2 regions of the Pseudomonas sp. 3A(2025) genome follow, and region 2 is predicted to be linked to the other one. Evidence: predicted binding sites of a transcription regulator. Region 2 holds the regulator's gene; the other holds the start of a gene.
The links. Region 2 encodes sigma-54, which starts transcription at its own class of promoters, with help from an activator protein. Its sites were predicted from a motif close to ANTGGCATNNANNTTGCTNT; they were not measured.
Positions count from the first base shown of each region.

Region 1 (3,741 bases), on a different contig from region 2:
CAGATCGTCTACCAGATCATCGTTATCGTTGTCGTCGTCGCTCATGTTCAACCTCATGACTTGCGAAAGCAGAATTAGTTATAGCTCAGCAGCTGTGAAAATCGAGCCACTTTAAAGACACAGCACCCGCTGAAATCAGCGGTTAATCCCAGTCACCCTGAAGAGTGGCCAGAAGACGGCGAGCACCCCCATGATCCCGATGCTCGCCGAGGTAGACACCTTGCCATGTACCCAGCGCCAGACGGCCGGCCGAGACCGGCAAAACCACCTGGCAGCCCAGCAGACTGGCCTTGAAGTGCGCCGGCAAGTCATCGGGGCCTTCGTCGTTGTGTTCATGGCCGGCCACGCCCTGAGGCACCAGCCGGTTGAAAAAACGCTCGAAATCACGACGTACCGCCGGGTCGGCATTCTCGTTGACCGTCAACGAGGCCGAGGTGTGTTGCAGCCACAGGTGCAGCAAGCCGACACGACAACCGGACAGCCCGGGCAGGCCTGCGATTATCTCGTCGGTGACCAGATGAAACCCGCGAGGCCTGGCCCGCAGGGTAATTCTGGATTGCTGCCACATAGCCTTCTCCGCATGTTCGGCGCGCATTCTAACTCGCCTGAGAAAAAAGCAAAGCCTGCGATAAGGCAAGCTTGCCCCGAGTCAGGCGATGGTTATTCAGTGACAGCGCAGAGGCCCGGTAGATCCATAAACAACAGGCAAAAAAATACCCGGAAAACCGGGTATTTTTTTCAGCGCAATTACAGGTTGTAGCCACGCTCGTTGTGCTGCGCCAGGTCCAGGCCAACGGCCTCTTCCTCTTCGTTGACGCGCAGACCGATGACCACATCCAGCACTTTCAGGATGATGTAGGTCACGATGGCGGTGTACACCACGGTGAACGCCACGCCCTTGAACTGTACCCAGACCTGGGTACCGATGTCGGTCACGGTGCCGAAGCCGCCCAGAGCAGGCGCTGCGAACACGCCGGTCAGGATGGCACCAACGATACCGCCAACACCGTGTACGCCGAAGGCATCCAGCGAGTCGTCATAGCCCAGCTTGCGCTTGAGGCTGGTGGCGCAGAAGAAGCAGACCACACCCGACACCAGGCCGATGACCAGCGCGCCCATCGGACCTGCTGTACCGGCAGCCGGAGTGATGGCAACCAGACCTGCAACCACACCCGAGGCGATGCCCAGTGCGCTTGGTTTGCCGTGGGTCAGCCACTCGGCGAACATCCAGCCCAACGCCGCAGCGGCGGTGGCGATCTGGGTCACCAGCATCGCCATACCGGCGGTGCCGTTGGCGGCAGCAGCGGAGCCTGCGTTGAAGCCGAACCAGCCGATCCAGAGCATGGCCGCGCCGATCAGGGTGTAACCCAGGTTGTGCGGGGCCATCGGGGTGGTCGGGTAGCCTTTACGCTTGCCCAGCACCAGGCACGCCACCAGGCCTGCAACACCGGCGTTGATGTGCACCACGGTGCCACCCGCAAAGTCCAGCACGCCCCAGTCCCACAGCAGGCCGCCAACACCGCCCCAGACCATGTGGGCAATCGGTGCGTAGACCAGGGTGAACCAGATGGCCATGAAGATCAGCATGGCGGAGAATTTCATACGCTCGGCGAACGCACCGACGATCAGCGCAGGCGTAATGATCGCGAAGGTCATCTGGAAGGTGATGAACACCGCCTCAGGGAACAGTGCCGCAGCACCGGTCAGGCTCGAAGGCGTGACACCGGCCAGGAAGGCTTTCTGGAAGCCGCCGACGAAGGAGCTGAAGTTGACCACGCCCTCTTCCATGCCGGTGGCATCGAACGCCAGGCTGTAACCGTAAACCACCCAGAGGATGCTGATCAGGCCGGTGATTGCAAAGCATTGCATCATCACCGAGAGGATGTTCTTGGAGCGGACCATGCCGCCGTAGAACAGCGCCAGGCCAGGAATGGTCATGAACAGAACCAGCGCGGTCGCCGTCAACATCCATGCAGTATCGCCGGAGTTCAGCACAGGTTCTGCAACAGGTTCAGCCGCCAGGGCCAGACCAGGTAAAGCGAGGGACAACAGGGCTCCTAGCCCTGCGAATTGACGCAGAGTCATATTGTTTCTCCTGGGGCGTTGGGTTTGGCGGCTTAGATAGCGTCGGTATCGGTTTCGCCGGTACGGATGCGGATGGCCTGTTCCAGATTGACTACGAAAATCTTGCCATCGCCGATCTTGCCGGTGTTGGCAGCCTTGGTGATGGCTTCGATGACCCGATCCAGATCCTTGTCATCGATGGCGACGTCAATCTTCACTTTAGGAAGGAAGTCGACTACGTATTCAGCACCGCGATACAGCTCAGTGTGACCCTTCTGACGCCCGAAGCCTTTGACTTCCGTGACAGTGATGCCCTGCACGCCGATCTCGGACAACGATTCGCGCACGTCATCCAACTTGAACGGCTTGATGATTGCAGTGACTAGTTTCATGAAACTTTCTCCCGAATTGGTGGACTTGCCCCAGGAAAACAAACCCGTCTCAAGTCTAAGCGCAGTGTCTGGCTTTGTAACGTATCGCGCGCCTTATCGAGCGCCGACCGTGTTCAGATAACTGTATCTGGCGAAATACTTTCCTGCTCCGCCTGCCGCACTGCCTTCGTCACAGCGACTGCATCAGTGCATGGGTCACATGGGTCTAAGCAGAAAGCTTGCCAGCTCGGGAATTTTCATTGAAATCAAGCCATTGCTGCCTGCCAGGCACATTCGGGCCTGTTCGGGGCACGCAAGACGCACAATAACAGTGCATGCGTGCACGACTGAATGCGCGATAAACGTGCGTGAAACCAGTAAAAAAACGCACCGTGCTACACTGCCGCGCATCTGATACCGGGAAACCATCATGCTTGCCCCCAAAGCCCTCCTCGATGCCCTGAGCGATCACGCCTCGCGCCTGTTCAGTGGCGATACCCCGCTGCCACGGGGTGAGTTCGAAGCACAATTCAAGATTTTGTTACAAAGCGCCTTCAGCAAGCTCGATCTGGTCAGCCGCGAAGAGTTCGACAGCCAGATGGCGGTGCTTGCCCGTACGCGCGCTCGTCTGGAAGCGCTGGAAGCAAAAGTCGCTGCGCTGGAAAATGGCAATCCTTCCGGCTTGCAGGACTAAGCTCGGCGTCCCCTGCGACAGGGCATTTTGTTTATCGATAATGGGTATTGTGCCAAGGCCCCTGCAATTGGAGGCCTTTTACCCGGCTTTTTCGTCTAAAATGCCCGGCTGAATCGTTCAGGTCACATGCCATCTGCCTTATCGGGCAGACAGATCGCTGTCGGGTCAGCCCGGCCCGGCAATGTGACATCAACCGATTCGTGATCCGACTGATGGGTGTGAGTAAAAAGGCTTGCCCCTGGCGCCACGAAGCCAGACGGGCCTGAGCACAAAAGTGTCATCGAAGTCGCTGAAGCCAACAACTAATAAGAGATCAGCACGGGAGGGACATAATAATGAGGTCGATTTTTTTCGATCTGGTGAGTCGCCTCTCCAGCCTTACTGAAGAGCAGACCTGGAAAACGCGGTAGTCAATGCCCGTCTCCAGGCCCGTCGCAGTACAAGAATGGCAGGAGGGATGGCGTTAATCCTAGGAATTACAACATGCTTAATAAAGTGAACAAGGCCTTGCTGGGCTTGGCGCTGTCGGTGGGTTTCATGCCTGTCCATGCCGCCGAAGCCAAAAAAGTGGATGTGCTGCTCATCGGCGGCGGCATCATGAGTTCAACCCTG
Region 1 covers NZ_BAAILM010000016.1:99,114-102,854, forward strand. The annotation lists gene sutA (transcriptional regulator SutA) at 1-45, opposite strand, end outside; gene ACYP2A_RS05675 (secondary thiamine-phosphate synthase enzyme YjbQ) at 143-568, opposite strand; gene ACYP2A_RS05680 (ammonium transporter) at 748-2,085, opposite strand; gene glnK (P-II family nitrogen regulator) at 2,118-2,456, opposite strand; gene ACYP2A_RS05690 (accessory factor UbiK family protein) at 2,866-3,129, shown strand; gene mqo (malate dehydrogenase (quinone)) at 3,613-3,741, shown strand, end outside.
Region 1: the regulator sigma-54 is predicted to act here: its motif matches at 2,663-2,682, upstream of glnK (P-II family nitrogen regulator).

Region 2 (3,741 bases):
GTAAATGGCGACGCTTAAAGCCCAGCACCTGGCCAAGAGTTACAAGAACCGTCAGGTCGTTCGCGATGTCAGCCTGTCCATCGACAGCGGCCAGATCGTCGGTTTGCTGGGCCCCAACGGTGCCGGCAAGACCACCTGCTTCTACATGATCGTCGGCCTGGTACAGGCCGATCAGGGCCGCGTACTGATCGACGACCTGGATGTCAGCCACCAGCCGATGCACGGTCGCGCACGCGCCGGTATCGGCTATCTGCCTCAAGAGGCTTCGATCTTTCGCAAGCTGACCGTGGCCGACAACATCATGGCCATCCTCGAGACCCGCAAGGAACTCGACGGCACTGCACGCCGCAAAGAGCTGGAAAACCTCTTGCAGGAATTCCACATCACGCATATCCGCGACAGCCTGGGCATGAGCCTGTCCGGCGGCGAACGGCGTCGCGTAGAAATTGCCCGCGCCCTGGCCACGGCCCCCAAGTTCATTCTGCTGGACGAGCCCTTTGCCGGGGTCGACCCGATTTCGGTCGGCGACATCAAGCAGATCATCCATCACCTGAAATCCAAGGGCATTGGCGTGCTGATCACCGATCACAACGTCCGTGAAACCCTGGATATCTGTGAGACTGCCTACATCGTCAACGACGGGCAACTGATCGCTGAAGGCGATGCCGAGACCATCCTGGCCAACGAGCTGGTGAAAGAGGTCTATCTCGGCCACGAGTTCCGCCTCTAGAGCGCCTTGCAGCCATAACAATGACCGTTGACAACGGATTATTTGTCGTGGCGCTCTAGGCAAGCGCTTCAATTTCAGGCATATAACTTGCTTATAAAAGGCGGCGCCCAGGCGCCCTGTAGTGGATGGCGCACGCGCGCCGGCGAATGAAGGTGTTGAGCCACTGCCATGAAACCATCGCTAGTCTTGAGAATGGGCCAGCAGCTGACGATGACACCGCAGCTGCAACAGGCTATCCGCTTACTCCAGTTGTCGACCCTGGACCTGCAACAGGAGATCCAGGAGGCTCTGGAATCCAACCCTATGCTGGAACGCCAGGAAGAAGGCGACGACTTCGACAATTCCGACCCTATGGCGGACAACGTCGAGAACAAGCCCAACAGCGAACGCGAGACCCAGGAACCGACTTATCAGGAAACCTCCGCGCCTACCGTGGATAATCTTGAGGAAGGCGAATGGAACGAGCGCATTCCTAACGAGCTGCCGGTCGACACGGCCTGGGAAGACATTTACCAGACCAGCGCCAGCAGCCTGCCGAGCAGCGACGACGACGAGTGGGATTTCACCACCCGCACATCGGCGGGTGAAAGCCTGCAAAGTCATCTGCTATGGCAGCTCAATGTGGCGCCGATGTCCGACACCGATCGCCTCATCGCCGTCACCCTGATCGACTGCATCAACAGCCAGGGCTACCTGGAAGAGTCGCTGGAAGAACTGCTGGAAGCGTTCGATCCCGAACTGGACATCGAGCTCGACGAGATCGAGGCCGTGCTGCACCGCATCCAGCAATTCGAGCCTGCCGGCATCGCCGCGCGCACCCTGAGCGAATGCCTGTTGCTGCAACTGCGCCAGATGCACGCCAGCACGCCATGGCTGAGCGAAGCCCAGCGCCTGGTAACCGACTATATCGACCTGCTGGGCGGACGCGACTACGCACAATTGATGCGCCGCATGAAGCTCAAGGAAGACGATCTGCGCCAGGTCATCGAACTGGTCCAGAGCCTCAACCCGCGTCCCGGCTCACAGATCGAGTCCAGCGAGCCGGAATACGTCGTGCCCGACGTCATCGTGCGCAAGGACAGCGAACGCTGGCTGGTCGAGCTGAACCAGGAAGCGGTACCGCGCCTGCGGGTCAACCCGCAGTACGCAGGTTTCGTGCGTCGCGCCGACACCAGCGCCGACAATACCTTCATGCGTAACCAGTTACAGGAAGCGCGCTGGTTCATCAAGAGCCTGCAAAGCCGCAACGAAACCCTGATGAAGGTGGCCACCCAGATCGTCGAGCATCAGCGCGGCTTTCTCGAATATGGCGACGAGGCCATGAAGCCTCTGGTCCTGCATGACATCGCCGAAGCGGTCGGCATGCATGAATCGACCATTTCCCGGGTCACCACCCAGAAGTTCATGCATACCCCGCGTGGCATATACGAACTGAAATACTTCTTTTCAAGCCACGTCAGCACCTCCGAAGGCGGTGAATGCTCGTCCACGGCCATCCGCGCAATCATCAAGAAACTGGTCGCGGCGGAAAATCAGAAAAAGCCATTGAGCGACAGCAAGATCGCTGGTTTACTGGAGGCACAAGGCATTCAAGTCGCCCGTCGCACAGTCGCCAAGTACCGCGAATCCCTCGGGATCGCGCCATCCAGCGAGCGCAAGCGGCTGATGTAGCGGACGAGGCACCTGCAGGGCAGCGCACCAGAGCTCACGCCGCCCGCCTGTGTCAGGCCACAGCGTTCCAGCGGCAGGTCACCGGCCTGCCTCTTATGCACTGGCAAAGGAGAGAGCTGTATGCAAGTTAATATCAGTGGACATCACCTGGAAGTGACCAAGCCCCTTCGTGAGTATGTGGAGCTCAAACTCAAAAAGCTTGAAGGGCATTTCGACAAGATTACCAATGTCCAGGTCACGATGACGGTCGAGAAACTGAAGCAGAAAATCGAAGCCACCCTGCATATCCATGGTGGAGAGGTCGTCGCCAACGCCGAACATGACGACATGTACGCGGCCATCGACCTGCTCACCGACAAGCTCGACAGACAATTGCTCAAGCACAAGGAAAAGCAGCAAAGCATCCTCAAAGGTGCGACCGCTCGCTAACAAACCAATCCATGACTCAACTTGAAAAAATACTGACCCCCGGCCGTTCCCTTGTGAACGTGCCGGGAGGCAGCAAAAAACGCGTGCTGGAGCAGATCGCCGATCTGATCGGCCGCGAAGTCCCCGAGCTGGACACGCAAGACGTGTTCGAAAAGCTCGTGAACCGTGAAAAACTCGGCTCGACCGGCTTTGGTAACGGTATTGCTATCCCCCACTGTCGCCTCGAGGCCTGCCAGTCGCCTATCAGCGCCGTCCTGAGCCTTGAGAAACCGGTCGACTTCGATGCTATCGACGGTGAACCGGTAGACCTGCTGTTCGTTCTGCTGGTACCGCAAGCCGCTACGGACGAACATCTGCAACTGCTCAGCCAGATTGCCGGCATGCTCGATCGCAGCGATGTACGCGAACGCCTGCGTAGCGCGCAAAGCAGTGATGACCTTTACCAGTGCGTACTGGAAGAACTCAAAGGCCGTTGAGCATGCGCATGATCATCGTCAGTGGCCGCTCAGGCTCAGGCAAGAGCACTGCGCTGGACGTTCTGGAAGACAACGGCTTCTATTGCGTCGACAACCTGCCAGCCGGACTGCTGCCGGAACTGGCTGAACGCGCCCTGCTCAACAGCGAGCAGGCCGAACCGCTGCTGGCCGTGTCGATCGATGCGCGCAACATGCCCAGCCACCTGACCCGATTCCCGCACATACTCGACGAAGTCCGTGCCCGGCACATCCAGTGCGATGTGCTGTACCTGGACGCCGACGACGCCACGCTACTCAAGCGCTTCTCCGAAACCCGACGCCGCCACCCGCTGAGCAATTCACAGCGCTCGCTGGCCGAGGCCATTCGCGACGAGAGCCTGTTGCTGGGGCCGATCACCGACCTGGCCGACCTGAAGATCAACACCACCCACCTGA
Region 2 covers NZ_BAAILM010000113.1:917,175-920,915, forward strand. The annotation lists gene lptA (lipopolysaccharide transport periplasmic protein LptA) at 1-4, shown strand, start outside; gene lptB (LPS export ABC transporter ATP-binding protein) at 5-730, shown strand; gene ACYP2A_RS30875 (RNA polymerase factor sigma-54) at 899-2,401, shown strand; gene hpf (ribosome hibernation-promoting factor, HPF/YfiA family) at 2,522-2,830, shown strand; gene ptsN (PTS IIA-like nitrogen regulatory protein PtsN) at 2,842-3,306, shown strand; gene rapZ (RNase adapter RapZ) at 3,309-3,741, shown strand, end outside.